DNA from 4 places in the Arthrobacter sp. SIMBA_036 genome. Region 4 is predicted to be linked to each of the others. Evidence: riboswitches for the same ligand, from Rfam matches in the RefSeq annotation. Region 4 holds a riboswitch; each other region holds the start of a gene.

Region 1 (4,801 bases), 310 kb from region 4:
ACGTACGCGGACCAAGATCGACACTGCTGCGCTCACCCGGGCATTGCGGCTCTAGCCGCGGTTCACTTAATAGCGGAGGGCCATCACCTTATGGGTGATGGCCCTCCGCTATTAAGCACCTTCAACAACACCTTCGGGCACATCTAACAGGTCCGCTGAACGCGCCTCTACAGGAACTCGGCCCGGCCTTCCATGGCCGATGACGCGAGGGCATGTTCACGTTTGGGGATGCGGCCGGCGCGTTGCGCCAACCTTCCCGCCATGACTGCGTGTTTGAACGCCGCGCCCATCTGCACCGGGTTCTGGGCCCGGGTGACGGCTGTGGCCAGGAGGACAGCATCGCAGCCTAGTTCCATGGCAAGTGCAGCATCCGAGGCTGTCCCGATGCCGGCGTCGAGGACGACGGGAACGGACGCGCGGGAAACAATGAGTTCAATATTGTGCGGGTTCAGGATGCCCAGGCCCGTCCCGATGGGTGCACCCAGTGGCATAACTGCTGTGGCTCCCAACGTCTCCAACCGCAGGGCCAGGACGGGATCGTCATTGGTGTAGGCAAAGACTTTGAAGCCGCGGTTCACCAGCTGTTCGGTGGCGTCCACGAGCTCCACGCCGTCCGGAAGCAGCGTGTGCTCGTCGGCAATGACCTCCAGTTTCACCCAGTCGGTCTCCAATGCCTCACGGGCCAGCTCCGCCGTCATGATGGCATCTTTTGCCGTGAAGCACCCTGCGGTGTTGGGCAGTACCTTGATGTTGTTGTCCACCAGGAGTTGGAACAGCGAGCCGGTTTCCGCTGGGGAATACCGCCGCATGGCGACAGTGGTCAGTTCCGTGCCGGAGGCCAAAAGGGCGGCGCCCAGCCCGTCCAGGCTCGGCGCACCCCCTGTGCCCATGATCAGTCGAGAGCCGAACGTGACGCCGTCGATTACCAAGGGATCGTGATCGCCGGAAGACGGCGTTGTTGTTGTTTCCTGCGCTGCGGTTGATGCCGTTGTCATGCTTTAGCCTCCTTGGACTGCGGTAACAAGTTCTACGTCGTCCCCATCGGCGAGCGCCGTTGCAGCCCATTGGCTGCGGGGCACAACCTCGGAGTTACGGGCGACGGCGACACCGAGCTTGCCGCCGTCGGCAGCCTGTCCGCGGTGGTCCAAGACCCGCCCTGTGATGGCGGTGACGAGCGTGCTAACGGAGACGTCCTCCGCGACCGCGTGGTCTGCACCGTTGAGTTTGATGTTCATGCTGATCCTAGGTTGAGCGTTTGAGGGTTTTCAGAATGCGTGAGGCCAGATCGCCGCGGATCGAACCGGTCGGGCCGGAAGATTGACCAGCGCGGGTCCGAGAAGCCATCAAGCAATCCGCCCACTATCTTGGCGGCGACTGGTGTCAGGAGGACACCATGGCGGAAGAATCCGGTGGCGATGACCAGCCCTTCAGTGTGACCCGTGGAAGCGGCGACGCGCCCAAGGAGCGGTGCGTTATCCGGGGTGCCCGGCCTGGCGCGGGCTGTGACTTCCAGGAGTTCGAGTTCGGCCACCGCCGGAACCAGTGCTTGGGCGTCCCGCAGGAGTTGGTACACACCGCCGGCAGAGACGGCATCGGTGCCCGACGATAATCCGTCTTCTCTTTGTGTTGCCCCAATGACCACCGTTCCGTCATCCCGGGGAACGATGTAAATGGGCACGCCACGGACCACTCCCCGGACGGTTGAGGTGACCAAAGGCCGGAGGTGCTCCGGCACCCGAAGCCTGAGGATATCGCCATACACAGGACGCAGCGGCAGTGTCAGCCCGTCCGGGAGTCCGGGGAACTGCCGGGCGCCCAGCCCGTTGGCCAGCACCGTCTCTTCCGCCACAACAACCGAGCCGGAGTCGAGTTCGACGCCGGTGACGCGTTCGCCGTCCCGCATCAGGCCGGTTGCTGCGGACGCCACCCCAAATCCGTCCCTTGCCCCGGCCACCCAGGTGGTGTCTGCTGGTGAATGCATGGCCAGTCGGGCCAACAGGCAGGCTGCCAGCTTCCGTGGATCCACCTGATGGTCGGATGGGATATCAAAGACGCAGGAAATATGTGGACTCAGCAGCGGCTCACGCTCCCTCGCCTGCCGCAAGGCCATGGGTTCCACCGCCAGCCCGGCGGCGAGCTGCGCGGAACGGAGGTCCATCAGTGCACGACGATCCGCCGCGTCCGCGCCCACTGCAAGGGTCGACGTCGTGCGGTAACCGGTGCTCCCGCCAGCTGTAGGGAGGCCGGCGGCGAACGACGGCCACAAGCGGGACGATTCGAGCATGAGTTCCAGGAGGGCTTCCTCCTGGTAGTGCAATTCGCTGACCGGCGCCAGCATGCCGGCGGCAGCAAAGGTCGCTCCGGTAGCGGGGCGGGGGTCGATGAGTGCCACCGAGCGGCCGAGTCGACGGGCTTCGTGGGCGATGCCCAGGCCGATGACTCCCCCACCGATCACGGCGACGTCGGCATGCAGGGGCCCTTCGCCGCCCTGGATGTGGCTGGATTCTGCCATCTGTTTCCTTCCCTACGCCGGTACTAGCCGGATCAGGTCAAGCGGTCGGCGCTGAAGCCCTCTCAGCCGGACGGTCATATGACGTTTTCCGGCTCCCGCAGTACGTGCCCAGTTTAGAGGAACTACTGTGGTTCCATGACCCAGCACCAAGCCATTGCCTCTGCCCGCCTCTACTTGTGCACTGATGCGCGGGCGAGGCAGGGCGACTTTGAAGACTTCGTGGACGCGGCCTTCCAGGGCGGCGTGGACATCATCCAATTGCGGGATAAGACCTTGGAAGCGGCGGAGGAGCTGGAAAAACTTGCCATCCTCCGTTCGGTTGCCGAGCGTCACGGCCGGTTATGGGCCGTGAACGACCGGGCGGACGTCGCCAGTGTTTCCGGGGCTCCCGTGTTCCATATCGGGCAAAAAGACCTCCCCTTGGGTGCTGCCCGCGGGCTTCTCGGCGGCAACACGGCAATCGGCCTTTCCAGCCACGATCCCCGGCAGATCGATGCGGCCATCAACGCTTCTGCGGGCACGGCAGCCTTGGACTATTTCTGTGTTGGCCCGGTCTGGGCAACGCCGACCAAACCTGGCCGTGCCGCCGTCGGACTGGAGCTGGTCACATATGCCGCAGAAGCCGTGAAGCGTGTGGAGGAGAAGGCTGGGAGGAACGAACCGCTGCCCTGGTTCGCGATCGGCGGCATCGATCTTGACAACGTGGAACAGGTGGTGGCCGCGGGGGCCAGCCGCGTCGTCGTCGTCCGCGCCATCACCGAAGCCACTGATCCGACGACGGCGGCCAAGTCACTGATCGAAGCGCTGGACGCCGCTTAGCCGCACAGCAAATTGATGCTGCCCGGGTTTCGAGACTCCGGGCCCGTTTCGGGCTAACCTGACTTTCGTGTCACATCATCGGATAGCACCCAACGTCATCGACCCGACAGACCAGCTCGCTGCGGCGCTGGCCGCGCTGAGGACCGAATTGGAACTGCCGGGCCCCTATCCGGATGCGGCTGTGGCCGAGGCCCGGAAAGCGGTGGAAAACCACCAGTTGCCTGCAGCGGACATGCGGGATGTTCCGTTCGTCACCATCGATCCTGCGACCTCCACCGACCTCGATCAAGCGCTGTTCATCGACCGTGCCGGAGACGGCTACAAGGTCCTGTACGCCATCTCCGATGTGCCCTCTTTCGTCGTGCCAGGTGGTGCCCTTGACGCGGAGACCCGCCACCGGGGCCAGACCTTCTATGCGCCGGACGGACGTATTCCGCTGCACCCGGAAATCATCAGCGAACAGGCCGGGAGCCTGCTGGAGGGACAGGACTGCGGAGCCTTCGTGTGGAACTTCGCGCTGGACCAGGCGGCCGACGTCGTCAGTGTCACCGTGGTTCGCGCCACGGTCCGGAGCCGGGCCAAACTCAACTATCACGGCGTCCAGCAACAGATCGACGCCGGGACCGCACCGGCTACGCTGCAACTGCTCAAGGAGGTCGGCCTCAAGCGGGTGGAACTGGAACGGTTGCGTGGCGGGGCCAGCCTGAACATGCCCGAACAGGAAATCGTCCAAGCGAACGACGGCGGCGGGTACAAGATCGTAGCCGCCCCCTCTTTGCCCGTGGAAGACTGGAACGCGCAGATTTCCCTCATGACAGGGATGGCTGCTGCGCAACTGATGCTGGCGGGCAAGGTGGGGATCCTCCGGACCATGCCGGCCCCTGACGAACGCTCGCTGCTGCATTTCAAGAGGCAAACACAGGCCCTCGGCAAGCCTTGGGACGGCCAGGTGAGCTATGGCGAGTATCTGCGGACCCTTGATGCAACCGACCCCAAGCAGTTGGCCATCCTCCATTCGGCAGGCTCCCTGTTCCGTGGGGCCGCTTACACTCCCTTCGACGGCGATGTTCCCGCAGAGGTCCTCCAGGCGGCCATCGGCGCACCGTATGCCCACGCCACGGCGCCCCTCCGAAGGCTCGTGGACAGATTCGTCCTGGTCATCTGCGAGGCCCTCAGCAACAAGCGGGAAATCCCGGCCTGGGCCCGTGAAGCCCTCCCCTCACTGCCTGAGATCATGGCGACCTCGGACCAGCTCGCAGGCCGGCTCGAACGGTTGGCTGTTGACACGGTAGAGGCGGCGCTCGTGGCCAACCTCATCGGCCAGGAATTCGATGCTGTGGTCATCTCCGGGTCCAAAGCAGGCAACGGAAACGGAAACGGCAACGGGAGCGGCCCTTCCGGCCTCGTCCAGATCGCGGATCCGGCCGTGACGGCCCGATGCGACGGTGAAATGGAGTCAGGGACCAAAGT
Region 2 (4,801 bases), on a different contig from region 4:
CCACCGGCCGCAGCAACGTATTCAGTGCCCTCACCGACGAGGTCGGCCAGGACTTCGCCGTCCTTGTTCTTGACCACAGTTCCATCCGGAACAGGGAGGATCAGGGTTTCACCGTTCTTGCCACCGCGCCAGTCACCCATGCCCGGACCACCGTTGGTGGCGTGGCGGTGAGGCGCATGGTGGTAGTCAAGCAGCGTGGTGGTTTGGGAGGAAACGCGAAGGATCACGTCACCGCCGTTGCCGCCGTTACCGCCGTCGGGACCGCCGAGCGGCTTGAATTTTTCCCGCTTAACAGAGACACAGCCGTGGCCGCCGGTACCGCCGGATACGTGCAGGACTACCCGGTCTACAAAGCTCGCCACGTGGATCTCCTCAATTGCTGTTCCCAGCGCTGTTGCATACCAGCACGCCGGAGCGTCCTAGTCGATTGTAATGCGGTTAAAAGAACGGTGGAGCGGGCCCATTGGCCCGCCCCACCGGTTCAGATCTTGTTGTTACTCTGCAGCTGCAGCAGCAACAATGTTCACTACGCGACGGCCACGGCGAGTACCAAACTCGACAGCACCTGCCTGCAATGCGAACAGGGTGTCGTCGCCACCGCGACCGACGCCTGCACCGGGGTGGAAGTGGGTCCCACGCTGGCGAACGATGATTTCGCCGGCCGAAACTACCTGACCACCGAAGCGCTTGACGCCCAGGTACTGTGCGTTGGAGTCACGACCGTTGCGAGTGGAACTCGCGCCTTTTTTGTGTGCCATTTGGAATGCCTGCCTCTAAATTTCTGGGGAAACTGAAAATCTGAACAGAGTAACGAAAGTTACGCGATGCTCGTGATCTTGATCTTGGTCAGTTCCTGACGGTGACCCTGGCGCTTCTTGTAGCCGGTCTTGTTCTTGAACTTCTGGATGACGATCTTGGGGCCACGGAGGTCCTCAAGGATCTCAGCCGTAACCGTGACCTTGGCCAGGTCCGCAGCAGCGGACGTGACCTTGTCGCCGTCAACCAGCAGCAAGGCGGGCAGCTCAAGCGTGCTGCCAGCTCCACCGGGGACGCGGTTCAGCGTTACGTAGTCTCCAACGGAAACTTTTTCTTGGCGGCCGCCTGCGCGGACAATCGCGTACACCACTTGGGCACTCACTTCTCTCGACGTTTCTTACTAAATTTGCGTGCGGAACCTTTAACTGGAATCAGGCTTGGTTCGCGCTGTGCCTCAACGCCGTGGACTTCTGATCGAAGCCCGCGAGTCATCCCATGAACAATTCCAAGGGGCATAACCCAAGTGTTGGCGTAAGCACCGAAGATCAAGATTACGCTAGTTTGACCTTCAGCTGCAAATGAGGCCGGGTCCGGAGGCTACCCCGTGACCCGCATCACCAGTGGTATCGGACTCTCCCGGCACCGTGCCCGTCTAGCCTACAGGGTGATTGACCATTCGGACGATTCAACGCCCCGGCGCGCCGTCGGAAAGCCCGCGCGCCGTCGGAAAGCCCGCGCGCCGTCGGAAAGCCCGCGCGCCGTCGGAAAGCCCGCGCGCCGTGGGAAAGCCCGCGCGCCGTGGGAAAGCCCGCGCGCCGTGGGAAAGCCCGCGCGCCGTGGGAAAGCCTTCCCGCCGTTTCCTCAGGAGTAGAGCCTCGGCGCGTCGAAGAAGGCTGTCTCGTATCGGCAGGACTGCCTAAACGCCTCCACCATGGCCTCGCGTTCGCGGGGGGAAGCTGCCGACGCCGCTGCGTCGGTGAAGTCGATGGCCTTCCGGGTGGCCGCGGCAAAACCTTCATCTGCGTAGGTAGCCAGCCACGCTGCGTAAGGATGGGCGGGGTTCGCGCCGTCATCGATGTAAGCCGAGTGCAGCTGCTGTCCCACCTCGGCATAGAGCCAGTAGCAGGGCAGCACTGCGGCCAGCACCACTGCGTAGCTGCCAGATGATGTGGCGGCCAGCAGGTGGTCCACGTAGGACTTGGTGACAGGCCCGGTTATGGTTGTCGCCGTCCTGGTGCTCAACCAGTTCCTGTGCAGCTCTGACTCGACCTCCAAGCACATCTGCGATCCCCGGGCCCAGAACAATTGCTCCTCCTCGGTGGGGGCAAGTGCGCCGGCCCGGGCCAGCACCCTTGAGTAGCCGTTGAGGTAGAGGGCGTCCTGGGCGAGGTAGTACGTGAATTCCGTTTCGTCGAGCGCTCCGGACTGGATGCCCTGGATGAAGCTGAGTCCGTAAATCGCCTCCAATTCAGGTAGCGCTTCCTGCCACAGAACATTGGCAAACTCCCCCCGCTGGAGCCCTGTGTGGAGATGGTGGAAGTGGTGCACAGGGCCTTTCCCGTGGCCTACTCCGAGCACGTCGGACGTAGCCAACGCCTGAAGCAACCATGGTTTCACTTCGCGCAGGGAGGCCTCCCAGTTACCGGTGCGGACCTGGACTGTGGCTAATGCCGATGACAGCGAGCATCCGGTCCCGTGGCTGTTTTCTGTCTCCACCCTGGCGCCGGCTACTTCGATGACGTCTTGGCCGAGGAGACCTGTGGTGTTAACCAGGGCGTCGGGGCATTCACTACCGGCCAGGTGGCCTCCCTTGACCAACACCGTGTTTCCGTACTCGGCGGCCAGGCGCTTGCCTTGGTCCAGCGCCGCAGCCCAGTCCGTTGCCTCGGGCTCCCCCAACAGGACGGCGAGCTCAGGGAGGTTTGGGGTAATGAGGTCCGCCAGGGGCAGGAGTTCCCGCAATGCTGACTCTGAGGATTCGCGCAGGAGCCTGTCACCGCTGGAAGCAACCATCACCGGATCTATCACCACGACGGCGGGACGCGCCTTTTCGATCCAAGCCCGAACCTCATTGATCACGGCGACGTCGCCGAGCATGCCAACCTTGACGGCGTCGACGGCGATATCGTCTCCGATGGCATCCAACTGTTGACGCAAGAACTCAACAGGGGGGACATGCACGGCACGGACGCCCATGGTGTTCTGTGCTGTCAAAGCCGTGATGGCCGCCATCCCATAGCCTCCCTGCGCAGCGATGCTCTTGAGGTCCGCCTGTATCCCGGCGCCACCGGACGGATCGGAACCCGCGATGCTCAGCACGCGCGGTATGGAGCGACGCGAAAGGTTCAAAGGGTAAATGGCAGGGTATGGCGACGTTGTCATGGGACATCCCTTCGCCGGTGCTAACCGGACAGGTTCAACGGGTCTGGATCTCAGCCTGGCCTAATGCCGGCACCCCGTGTCAGTTCCCCAGCTTAACGGCCAATTCTGCCGCTGGGTAATTCGGAACCGCGACCGGAACTGCAAAGGACCCGGCAACTCCGCGTAGGCGGAGTTGCCGGGTCCTTCAGGTGTTTGCGCTACAGTTCCGACGCCGGTACGCCGACTCCGAGGATGATGGGCTCATCCGACGAAGCTTTCTTGGCGGGCTCGGCCGGAGCCTTTGCCTCGTGGGCCGATCCGCCGGAAGCGGCGCCCACTGTGTGCTCCACGCTTGTCTCGTTGGCAGCACCTTGGGCCCTGCTGGCGCTGCGGTTACGGCGGCCACGGCGCGACCCGGAAGCAGGCGCACGGCCCAGATCCTGCTGCGGGGCGGGAGCCGACGTTTCGGGCTCCGCTGCGGCGGGGGCCTGTTCAGCCGGTTCCTGTCCTGCGGGTGCCTGTCCTGCGTGTGTTTGTTCTGCGGACGCCGGAGCGTCTCCCAGATGAGAGAAAGCCTCAGCCAAAAGGTCCAAGCTCATGGCTGGCTTTGCCACTGGCTCCTCGTGGTGTTCGACGAACGGAAGGGCGACTTCCTCGCCGCCAAATCGCAGAACCGGGGTTGAACGGGTCTCGGAGACGTCGCTCGCGGCAGGCTCTGCATCGGGCAGCCCGGCCTGGGTGGTTCCCGAAACGGGCTCGCCGGATTCGCCTTGGCGGTGCGCCAGCTCCTCGGTGCGGTGAACCTCGTCGTCGTGCAGGTGCGCGGCATGTGCCGCAGCTGCGATAGTTGCCAGCGCCGCCCTTGTGGCCTCCGCCTTGGCTTGGCGCACCGGGTCCTGGCTTTCCGTGGGTGCCGAAGGTGCCGGCGCAGGCATGTGGGCTGGAACAGCGGCTTCCGCTGGCCCTTGTCCCCCACCCTTGCCGCGGCGACGCTTGCGATCGGTCCGGGCAGCGGGAGGTTGGGCCTCGGCGCTCGGCCGGTGATGCTCGGCTGCCACCACGTTGGCGCGGCGGTGTTCCACAGGTTCGTCATGGGTCACGATGCCACGGCCGGCGCAGTGTTCACACTGCTCGCCAAAGACCTCAAGGAGGCCGGTTCCCATGCGTTTGCGGGTCATCTGGACCAGCCCGAGGGAAGTCACCTCTGCCACTTGGTGCTTGGTACGGTCCCGCCCGAGGCACTCCACCATGCGCCGGAGAACCAAGTCACGGTTGGACTCCAGCACCATGTCGATGAAGTCGATCACGATAATGCCGCCGATGTCCCGCAGGCGTAGCTGGCGCACTACTTCTTCAGCAGCTTCGAGGTTGTTCTTGGTGACCGTTTCCTCAAGGTTTCCGCCGCTGCCGGTGAACTTGCCGGTGTTGACGTCCACCACGGTCATCGCCTCGGTGCGGTCGATGACCAAAGAGCCACCGGAGGGGAGGAAGACCTTACGCTCGAGTGCCTTGTGGATCTGCTCGTCGATGCGCCAGGCAGCAAAAATATCCTGGTCCTTGGTCCACTTTTCCAACCGTCCCACCAAGTCCGGTGCAACGTAGGTCACGTAGGCCTCGATGGTGTCCCATGCGTCGTCGCCCGAGACAATCAGCTTGGAGAAGTCCTCGTTGAAGACGTCGCGGA
Region 3 (4,801 bases), on a different contig from region 4:
CTTCCCGGCCCCGTTCGGACCCATGATCGTCAGGGCTTGTCCGGACCTGACCTGCGCAGTGATTCCAGACTGCACAGGGACGGGCGGGATGCTCTTGAAGCCACGGCGGCGGGGCTTTTCGCGGGAAACCGCCAGGTCCTGTGCCGCGAGGAGAAGTTCTGCTGCTCCCGGCTCAGAGTTACCCCGCTCAGAGTGTCCCCGCTCAGAGTGTCCAGTGCGCCGCGCCCGGGTAGGGGGCACGTATCCCGGGACCCACACGCCGGCGGCCATAAGCATGGAGCGCTGTTCGGACAACACTTTGCCGGGGGAACCGTCCGCGAGGACTCCGGGAGCAGCTGACTTCCCAGGTGAGGCTGAAGTCCCGCCGGAGCCCGGTTGCAGCACCACCACTCGGTCCACGAGGTCTTTCCACACGGACACCCGGTGCTCCACCACCACCAAGGTTGCGCCGGTCCTATCAAGGCAGCGGCGGACGGCGTCGCGCACTTCCAAGACCCCTTCGGGATCGAGGTTGGCGGTCGGTTCGTCCAAGAGAATCAGGCCGGGCCGCATGGCCAGGATGCCTGCGAGGGCGAGGCGTTGCTTCTGTCCGCCGGACAGTGCCGCCGTCGGGTGGTCAAGGGCCAAACCCGCACCAGCCGCGGTGCGCAAGCCGACGTCGTCGAGTGCTTCATGAACGCGGGCCCATATCTCCTCCCGCGGCACGCAGAGGTTCTCCGCGCCAAAGGCGACATCGTCCCCCACCCGGGAGAGGACAACCTGCGTTTCGGGGTCCTGCTGCATCAAGCCTGCCCGGCCCCGCTGTGCGCGTGGCGCAACGCCGTCGATCAGCAGCGAACCCGTCTCATCCGAGTCGTCTTCCTCATCACCCAAGACCCCGGCGAGGGCATGCAAAAGGGTGGACTTGCCCGCGCCCGAGGGACCCAGCAACAGCACGCGCTCCCCCGGTTCGATCCGGAGGTCAAGGCCTTGAATGGCCGGCTGGGGCCGCCCGGCATGCCGCCAACCCCAGCCCTCGGCCAGGATGGCGGCAGGCCGCGCGTCGTAGGTGGAACCCATCAGTTGAAGACGGGCTCCGAAGCCGCTTTGCGCGACGCGAACGAGCTCAGCACGCCCGTCGTCGCAAGGCCACGGGTGGCGAGCCACGACAGTGCGCCGGCAATGATCGCCCCGGAAACGGTGGTGAAGATGATGTAGGTCAGCTTGTCGAATGCTTCGTAGGCGATGTTCCAACCCCACGGCAGGAAGCAGTCGTTGAGGCCGCAGAACAAGCCCGCGCCCGCTCCGGCGAGGAGCGCCGTCGGCAGGTTGAACTTCTTGTAGCGGAAGGCGGCGAAGATGAGTTCGGCGCCGAGGCCTTGGAGTACGCCGGAGATCAGCACCGTGGTGCCGTACTGGGAGCCCATGATGAGCTCGCTGGCTGCTGCCACGGTTTCGCAGAACAGCGCCGCGCCCGGTTTACGGATGATGAGTGCTCCCAAGACCGCCGGGATCATCCAACCGCCGGCGATGATGCCGGTCAGTGGAGGATACGTTGCGTCCAGCGGGATGGAGATGATTGCGGCGCCCTGGTCCCAAGCCCAGAAGATCACGCCGCCGGCGATGGCGATAAGGGCCGCCACCACAATGTCTACTACGCGCCAGTTGTAACTGGTCTTCTTCACGTTTACCGTGGTCATTTTTTCTGCCTCCTGAGGTTTACAGGAGGGGAAAGCGCCTGGGTCCCAGCGGCCTGCGCCGCCCTGATCCGGACACTTTGAGAAGCTCGACTCCCTTGCGCCGGTACTAACCGGATCAGGTTCGAGGGTCTGCGGCTGTCCGCACTCTCAGCGCCCTCGCGTCACCTGCATCGCTGCAGGTTACGACGGCGGCGCTCCCCTGTCGTTATGAATCTGCCCTTGTGGGCTGGTTCAGTTTACACCTGCGTTGCGGGGCCCGCTCTCCATGATTACGACGACGTTTTCCCTGCGCAGCGGGCCCCGCAACGAGACCTGAGAGAATGACTCAATGACCAACGTTTCGCGGCACACGACTCCCACCGAAGATGGTGCCCCGCCAAAACCGCGCCTCGCCGCGAGCGTCATCTTGCTCCGCGACGCACCAGGTGGCTTGGAAGTCTTTGTCCAGCACCGTGTCAGCACCATGGATTTCGCCGCCGGCATGGTGGTCTTCCCTGGTGGGCGGGTTGACGCAGCGGATCATGACGGGTGGAACTACCCAGCGGACTTGTTGGCGAGCCATGCCGCGGACTGGCACTTGAGCTCCATCAGCGAAGACCCCGCACAGGCACACAAGATGGCCGGCACCATCCTGGCAGCAGCCATCCGTGAGGTCCAGGAGGAATCCGGGCTAACCCTGGAAGCCGCGAATCTCCGGCCATGGGCCAATTGGATCACCCCTACAGACATGCCCAAGCGATTCGACACTTTCTTCTACGTCGCAAAGCCGGACGCGGGAGCTGACCCGCGGCACCAGACAACGGAGGCGTGGCAGTCCTTGTGGATGCCGGTACAACAGATCCTGGAGGCTGAGGCTGCACACAGCCTCAAGCTCATGCCGCCCACGTACTTCCTGCTCAAGGAAATCGCCGGTTTCGGCTCGGTGGACGCTGTGTGGTCAGCAGAGCACGACGTCGTTCCAGTCCTCGCCGGGCCCGGTTCCCTTGCCGCGTTCCTCAAGGCCCACGCCGGGCCCTAATGGACACGACGGGAAGCCGCAACGAACGGTGGCGCTCCTGCCATTGCCATTAGGCTGGGGGCATGAACTTCCTATTCAAGCTAGTGGGTGCCGGAGTCAGCCTCGGAGCCGGCTTCGTCGGAACCAAACTCGTCAACAAAGGATGGGAAAAGGCCACGGGAAACAAGCCGCCCACAGGCAATGACGACATGGAGACCAGCCTTCGTTCAGCCCTGACGTTCGCGCTGATTTCAGCGTTCGTGAGCACGCTCATCCAGGTTCTCGCAAGCCGGGGCACCCAGCACGCTATCGCCCGCTTCGCCAAGACCCAGGACATCGTCTAGGCATCGGGAGCGGCGCGCTGGATTTCCGCGGCCCGCTGGACCACCGACTCAAGCTCGTCCTTGGTCAGCAGCTCCCGGTGCCCGTGCTTTGTCCGGTACGCCGAGCGGCCCACCATATGGGCTGAGACCGGCACCGTCAGCAGCTGGAAGATCCATGCAACCAACAGCACAGGCCACACCCACCACGTCCTCATCTGCAGCCCGATCGCGGCCAGCATCAGGAACAGGCCCAAAACCTGGGGCTTGGTGGCGGCATGCATGCGGCTCATGAGGTCAGGGAATCGCAGCAGCCCGATGGCGGCGCCCAAGGACATGAGGGCGCCGACCACCAGCAATACAGCGGTCACGCCGTCGATCACTGCGTCCACACCGGTGGCGTCAGGAGTCATTGCTGCGGTCCCTTCGTTCGGCCACGAAACGGGCAACCGTTACTGAGCCGACGAAACCGATGATGGCCAAAGCCACCAGGAGCATCAGGTTGTTCAGGTGTCGGTTAACGGCCATGTCCACCGCCAGCGCGGCACCAAGGATGGCCAGCAACACGTCAGAGGCCAGGACCCTGTCCAGCAAGGACGGGCCGATGGCGATCCGGATGATGGCCCCGGCAGCAGCCAGTCCCAAAATCACCGCTGTGGCAATGAGCACGATGTCCTTCATGCCTTCATCCCTCCCGTTCCTGCAGCCCGTTCCACGTCCAGCGCATCCACTTCCTCCCGGGTGCCCATGATCCGGATCAAACTCGCCTCGATGTTTTGCACATCACGACGGATCTTCGCGATGTCGTCTTCGTTGTAGATGCTCAGGGCGTGCAAGTACAGCGTGGACGTCGACCGGTCCACGTCCACCACCAGCGAGCCGGGGATCAGCGAGATGACATGGCCGGTGGCCGTCACCATGAGGTCCGAATGACTCCGCAACGGAACAGCGACGACGGCGCTGCGCACCTTGGGCCCTTTGGCGATGGCCTGGTACAGCACCAAGAAGCTCGCTGCCGCCACTTTGGCCAGGAAAACGACGGCGAAGGCCCCGGCCCTCACCACGTTGAACCTCCCGCTCAGCTCCACTTGCGGTAGGTAGAAGAGCTTGGCGACCACAATGGCGATGACGGCGCCGAACAACAAATTGCCGGGGCTGAAGTCCCGCCACAGTGCCCCCCAAACGATCACCAACCAGATGAGCAGGGGCAGTTCCTTGCGGAACGCGATGGGATTCCGACTCATTTGGCACCTGCCGTCCGGGGCAGAGGGACCCGCAGCGGCGGAACCTGGACTGAATCGCCCAGGACGGAGTGGATGTAGGCCGTACGGTCCAGCATGATCCGGGCGGATCCGTCCGCAACCTTGAAGAGTGGTCCGGCGAACAGGGTCAATGCCACTCCAACAACTACCAGGGCCACCGTGGATCCGACCATGGTTCGTGGAAGGACTCCGATGTTACCTGGCGTTTTGAGGACCTCGGCCGGGTATTCGGCGTCCTCCGGCCTACGCCAGAAAGCCCTGTTCCACACTCGGGCTATGGCAAGCAAGGTCAACAGGCTGGTGACCACCCCGCCCACCACCAGGGCGATCGCCAACGGGGTTCCAAGTTCGATGCCGGCCTGCATCAGGCCGAGTTTGCCGAGGAAGCCCGAGAACGGCGGAATGCCGGCCAAGTTCATTGCAGGAACGAAGAAGAGCAACGCGAGCAGTGGTGAAAGTTTGGCCAGGCCACCCAAACGGTCGATGGATGAGCTGCCCCCGCGACGCTCTATCAGCCCCGTCACCAGGAAGAGGCTGGTCTGC
Region 4 (4,801 bases):
CCTGACCTGGTCTACTCGCTTTCGCTGGTTGAGCCGGCTTGCTTGTCGCTGACGGCGGAACTCCCGGCCACGGCCTCCCACAGGGCGCTCATGGAGCCCCTGTTCGAGGTGCGGACGCAACTGAACGACGTCGATTATCCACGCGAGTATTTTCGGCGGGCATTCTCTGCCGAAACCGGTGAGGTGGACACCCCGGAGGCCTTGCGCGCTGCCCGAAGGCTCAGGTTGCAAGCACCGCCCTGGGAAGCGCCCCTGCACATCGTTCCCGGGGTTCCTACCTTGGTCCTTACCGGTGGCTGGGAGCCGTTGTATGAAGAGATTGCCGGCTACCTGCGGGAGACCGGTGCCCTCCACCGCGTAGCAGCAGGCGGGCACCGGCCCCAGGATTCCATCGACGGCGACCGGGTTATCCGGTCCTTCGTCGCGGACGTCGCGCGGGCAATGTCAGTTCAGGCGTCCTGAGTCGTCGCCTGCCGCGGAAGGCACTTCAAGTTCGGGCAGATAAACCTTCCCACCCGCAGCAAGGAATTCCTGGCTCTTTTCGCGCATCCCGGCATAAATTCCCGCGATGGCTTCCTGTGACTGGGCTGAGCCGAATTCATCGCGGATGTCCTGGCTGATTCGCATGGAACAGAACTTGGGGCCGCACATCGAGCAAAAGTGGGCGGTCTTTGCGGGCTCCGCAGGGAGGGTTTCGTCGTGGAAGGACTCTGCAGTGACAGGGTCCAGGGACAGTGCGAACTGGTCCCGCCAGCGGAACTCGAAGCGTGCCTTGGAGAGCGCGTCATCCCGCTCGCTGGCCCCTGGGTGCCCCTTGGCAAGGTCAGCGGCGTGGGCCGCGATCTTGTAGGTGATCACCCCGGTCTTCACGTCGTCCCTGTTGGGTAGCCCAAGGTGTTCCTTCGGGGTCACGTAGCAGAGCATGGCGGTGCCGTAGCGGGCGATTTCGGTGGCGCCGATGGCAGAGGTGATGTGGTCATACCCGGGCGCGATGTCCGTGACCAACGGGCCCAGAGTGTAGAACGGTGCCCCCTTGCAGAGTTCCTGTTGGCGCTCCACATTTTCGCGGACCAAGTGGAAGGGGATGTGGCCGGGGCCTTCCACCATGACCTGGACATCGAACTCCCACGCGCGGTGGGTCAGTTCTGCCAATGTGTCCAGTTCCGCGAACTGCGCGGCGTCGTTGGCATCGGCGATGGAGCCAGGCCGCAGGCCATCACCGAGGGAGAACGCGACGTCGTACTGGGCGAAAATCCGGCACAGCTCGTCGAAGTGGGTGTACAAGAAGTTCTCCTGGTGGTGCGCAAGGCACCAGCCCGCCATGATCGAGCCACCACGGGACACTATGCCCGTCACCCGGTTGGCGGTCAGCGGCACGTACCGCAACAGGACGCCGGCATGGATGGTCATGTAATCCACGCCTTGTTCGCACTGTTCAATCACGGTGTCGCGGAAGATCTCCCACGTCAGCTTGTTCGCTTCGCCGTTAACCTTCTCCAGCGCTTGGTAGATCGGCACCGTTCCGATCGGTACGGGGGAGTTGCGGACGATCCATTCGCGGGTGGTGTGGATGTCATCGCCCGTGGATAGGTCCATGACCGTGTCCGCACCCCACTGCGTGGCCCACTGCAATTTGTCGACTTCGTCCCTGATGGAACTTGTGACTGCGGAGTTTCCGATGTTGGCATTGATTTTCACCAGGAAAGCCTTGCCGATAATCATCGGCTCGGACTCGGGGTGGTTGATGTTGCTGAGGATGATGGCACGCCCGGCTGCAACTTCACTCCTGACAAGTTCCACATCGCAGTTTTCCCGGAGCGCCACGAACCGCATTTCCGGGGTGACGATTCCTTGCCGCGCGTAGTGCATCTGCGTGACGGTCCTGCCCTCGACGGCGCGGCGGGGCACAGGTTGCGTGCCCTTCCACTCAGCCGAGGCAGCTCCGCGGCGAACGGCGGACTTCCCGTCGTCGAGCAGGTTCCGGCCACGCCCCGAATACACTTCCGTGTCGCCTCGGGACTGAATCCATGGGGCCCTGAAGGGTTCAAGACCCACCACTGGGTCACTGCCAGGACCCGCTGTGCGGTATACCTGCAAGGGAGGGTTGGGGTCGCCGTTGGGAGAGGACTCCAGTGCGATCTCGGTGACGGGGACCCGGATGTCGTGCCCGGGATCCTCAAGATAGGCCAGCGAGTGTGACTGGGATTGGGCAGGGTTGTGCTGTGTTTCGGTGTTACTCAAGGGACTGCTCACTTCCTTCGCCGGCATTACCCGGACAGGTTCAACGGTCGCAGACTGCATCAGTCCGATCTCAGCCCCTGCAGGGGCACCCGTGTGGTCGTAGATGAAGCTATCACAGCCTTGAGGGACGTCCCAGCCCTGGGGGTCCGGACTAGGCTTTTGCCATGGCCAACATCATCGAATTCTCCGGACCCGTGCTCGTCTCGGCCGACCAGGAACGGCGAGGGCTGTGGTCAGTGGATGGCCAGCTGACTTTTGACCGGCCTTCGGCTCCTCCGGACGCGGTGTTGGACGGTTGGGTCCTGCCGGGATTCGTTGACGCCCATTGCCACATCGGGCTCGGAGTGGGCGGGGCGGTTGATGAGCAAACCACACTCGCCCAGGCCCAAGCGGACCTCGACGCCGGGACGCTGCTGATCCGTGACGCCGGATCGCCAACCGATACCCGCTGGGTCCAGCAACGGGAGGACTTGCCTCGCTTGCTGAGGGCTGGCCGGCACATCGCCCGGAGCCGGCGCTACCTGCGGGGCTTGGGCCGTGAGATTGAACCGTCCGAACTTGTCGAAACAGTCCGCAAGGAGGCACGCGACGGCGATGGCTGGGTCAAGCTCGTTGGTGACTGGATCGACCGGGACATGGGGGATCTAGCGTCCTCTTTTCCTGCAAAAACCGTCAAGGACGCCATCGCTGCAGCCCATGACGAAGGAGCCCGGGTCACGGCCCATTGCTTCGCCGAGGGCACCATCGATGAGATGCTCGACGCCGATATCGACTGCATCGAGCACGCTACGGGGCTACTGCCGCGGCACATTCCCCGCTTGGTGGAGCAATCCGTTCCGATCGTCCCCACGTTGGTTAATATCGCCACCTTTCCCGATATCGCAGACCAGGCAGCAGGTAAATTTCCTGCGTACGCCCAGCGCATGGTCCGGCTGTGGAAGCGGAGGCGGGAACGTGTGGCAGAAGCCTTCGAAGCGGGGGTGGCGATCTATACCGGCACGGATGCCGGCAGCGTTATCAAGCACGGCAGGATCGCGGATGAGATGGCGGAACTGCACGACGCCGGCCTTCCGCCACTGGCCGTCTTGGAGGCTGCAACGTGGGGCGCGCGGAGATGGCTCGGGGCCCAAGGCATTGCGGAAGGTGCCAGTGCCGACGTCGTCGTGTGCGATGCCGATCCCAGGCGCCAACTGGACACTGTTTCATCGCTCCGGCACGTAGTGCTCAGGGGAAAAATCGTGTTGAGGCGAAACGCCGTTCTTTAGGAATAAATTGAAGCTTCAAGTAATTTAGAAGGATAGAAGGTGCCGAAAGGGCGGCAACCTCGGAACCAGGAGCTTCACATGAGCACATCATCAACCACAGGACTATCCAACCAGGATCTCCTTCCAGCGGAACTCACCATGGGCACCGTCATGCTCAAGGTGGGCGACATGACGCTCATGAGTGACTATTACCAGCGCGCGCTCGGTTTGGACGTTGTGGCTGAGCAGGACGGCGGCCTGTACCTGGGCCGCGTGGGCAAGCCCGTGGTGCACCTGGCGCCCGCGTCGGGGCTGCTCCTTCCCGGCCGTGGCGAGGCCGGGCTCTTCCATACTGCGATTCTCTTCGAAGACCAGCCTTCGCTGGCTGCCACCATTGCAACCGCAGCCGAGTATGAGCCGCGGGCGTTCGTGGGCAGTGCCGACCATCTAGTGAGCGAAGCTTTCTATTTCACCGATCCCGAGGGCAATGGCATCGAGCTCTATTACGACAAGCCGCGCGAAGTGTGGCAGTGGGACGGCAAGAACGTGGTGATGGACAATGTCACCTTGCCGCCACAACGATTCCTTCAGCAGCACCTGAGCGAGGCGGCGGTGACGGGGCAGCGACAGGCTGCCGCCGGCGTCGGGCATGTCCACCTGCAAGTAGGCGACGTCCAGACCGCGCAGGATTTCTACGTTGGGACCCTTGGTTTCGAACGGACCGCCGGCTGGCACGGCCAGGCACTGTTCGTCTCCGCGGGTGGCTATCACCATCACATGGCCATGAACGTTTGGAACAGCAGGGGCGCCGGACCGCGTAAAGATACCTTGGGGCTGGGCGAAGTACTGATCGAAGTGCCGGCGAATGATGACGTCGCAGCCCTGGCTGATCGGCTCAAGGTGGCCGGAATCGACCATCACCACACCGGCTCCGAGCTCCGTTTTGACGATCCTTGGCGGAACAAGCTGCGCGTCGCTGTTCGCTGAGCCAAGCGTCAGCCCATGGAGGGGGAGGGTGCTCCGCACTGCACTAGGCTGGGCATTGACGTCACCGGACTCCGTGCGGGCCGGATGTCGTCGCCCCGTCAGCACGAACGAATGAGAGTACTCTCCCATGGGCTTTGCCGAAATATTTGTAGCCACCCACGCTGAAGCACTCAAGCGCGCCGCCGCCTTGGACCGGGGAGCTGAAGCTGCCGGTCCCGCCGTCAGGATCAATGGCATCACGGATTTTGAGGTTGAGCAGTTGGGAGACCTTGCCGGCCAGGCCGTGCATGCTGCTGGGGCCGACTACGAACTCGCGCTCGTCGATGTCA

What was found. A riboswitch is a leader RNA that binds a small molecule or an ion and turns the genes downstream of it on or off. The one in region 4 is predicted to bind thiamine pyrophosphate.
Region 1: another riboswitch for thiamine pyrophosphate. It lies ahead of thiO (glycine oxidase ThiO); the one in region 4 lies ahead of thiC (phosphomethylpyrimidine synthase ThiC).
Region 2: another riboswitch for thiamine pyrophosphate. It lies ahead of thiD (bifunctional hydroxymethylpyrimidine kinase/phosphomethylpyrimidine kinase); the one in region 4 lies ahead of thiC (phosphomethylpyrimidine synthase ThiC).
Region 3: another riboswitch for thiamine pyrophosphate. It lies ahead of SB659_RS13765 (ECF transporter S component); the one in region 4 lies ahead of thiC (phosphomethylpyrimidine synthase ThiC).

The regions. Positions count from the first base shown of each region.
Region 1 covers NZ_JAWRXG010000001.1:265,138-269,938, reverse strand. The annotation lists gene SB659_RS01315 (hypothetical protein) at 1-55, shown strand, start outside; gene SB659_RS01310 (thiazole synthase) at 168-995, opposite strand; gene thiS (sulfur carrier protein ThiS) at 999-1,235, opposite strand; gene thiO (glycine oxidase ThiO) at 1,232-2,512, opposite strand; TPP riboswitch at 2,505-2,621, opposite strand; gene thiE (thiamine phosphate synthase) at 2,648-3,331, shown strand; gene SB659_RS01290 (RNB domain-containing ribonuclease) at 3,399-4,801, shown strand, end outside.
Region 2 covers NZ_JAWRXG010000008.1:173,818-178,618, forward strand. The annotation lists gene obgE (GTPase ObgE) at 1-362, opposite strand, end outside; gene rpmA (50S ribosomal protein L27) at 495-758, opposite strand; gene rplU (50S ribosomal protein L21) at 818-1,126, opposite strand; gene thiD (bifunctional hydroxymethylpyrimidine kinase/phosphomethylpyrimidine kinase) at 1,618-3,138, opposite strand; TPP riboswitch at 3,128-3,225, opposite strand; gene SB659_RS12700 (Rne/Rng family ribonuclease) at 3,336-4,801, opposite strand, start outside.
Region 3 covers NZ_JAWRXG010000009.1:160,710-165,510, forward strand. The annotation lists gene SB659_RS13760 (ABC transporter ATP-binding protein) at 1-1,059, opposite strand, end outside; gene SB659_RS13765 (ECF transporter S component) at 1,059-1,679, opposite strand; TPP riboswitch at 1,754-1,890, opposite strand; gene SB659_RS13770 (NUDIX hydrolase) at 2,008-2,697, shown strand; gene SB659_RS13775 (DUF4235 domain-containing protein) at 2,760-3,020, shown strand; gene mnhG (monovalent cation/H(+) antiporter subunit G) at 3,017-3,409, opposite strand; gene SB659_RS13785 (monovalent cation/H+ antiporter complex subunit F) at 3,399-3,677, opposite strand; gene SB659_RS13790 (Na+/H+ antiporter subunit E) at 3,674-4,240, opposite strand; gene SB659_RS13795 (Na+/H+ antiporter subunit D) at 4,237-4,801, opposite strand, start outside.
Region 4 covers NZ_JAWRXG010000001.1:575,361-580,161, forward strand. The annotation lists gene SB659_RS02645 (alpha/beta fold hydrolase) at 1-462, shown strand, start outside; gene thiC (phosphomethylpyrimidine synthase ThiC) at 445-2,268, opposite strand; TPP riboswitch at 2,237-2,344, opposite strand; gene SB659_RS02655 (amidohydrolase family protein) at 2,406-3,506, shown strand; gene SB659_RS02660 (VOC family protein) at 3,585-4,472, shown strand; gene SB659_RS02665 (hypothetical protein) at 4,600-4,801, shown strand, end outside.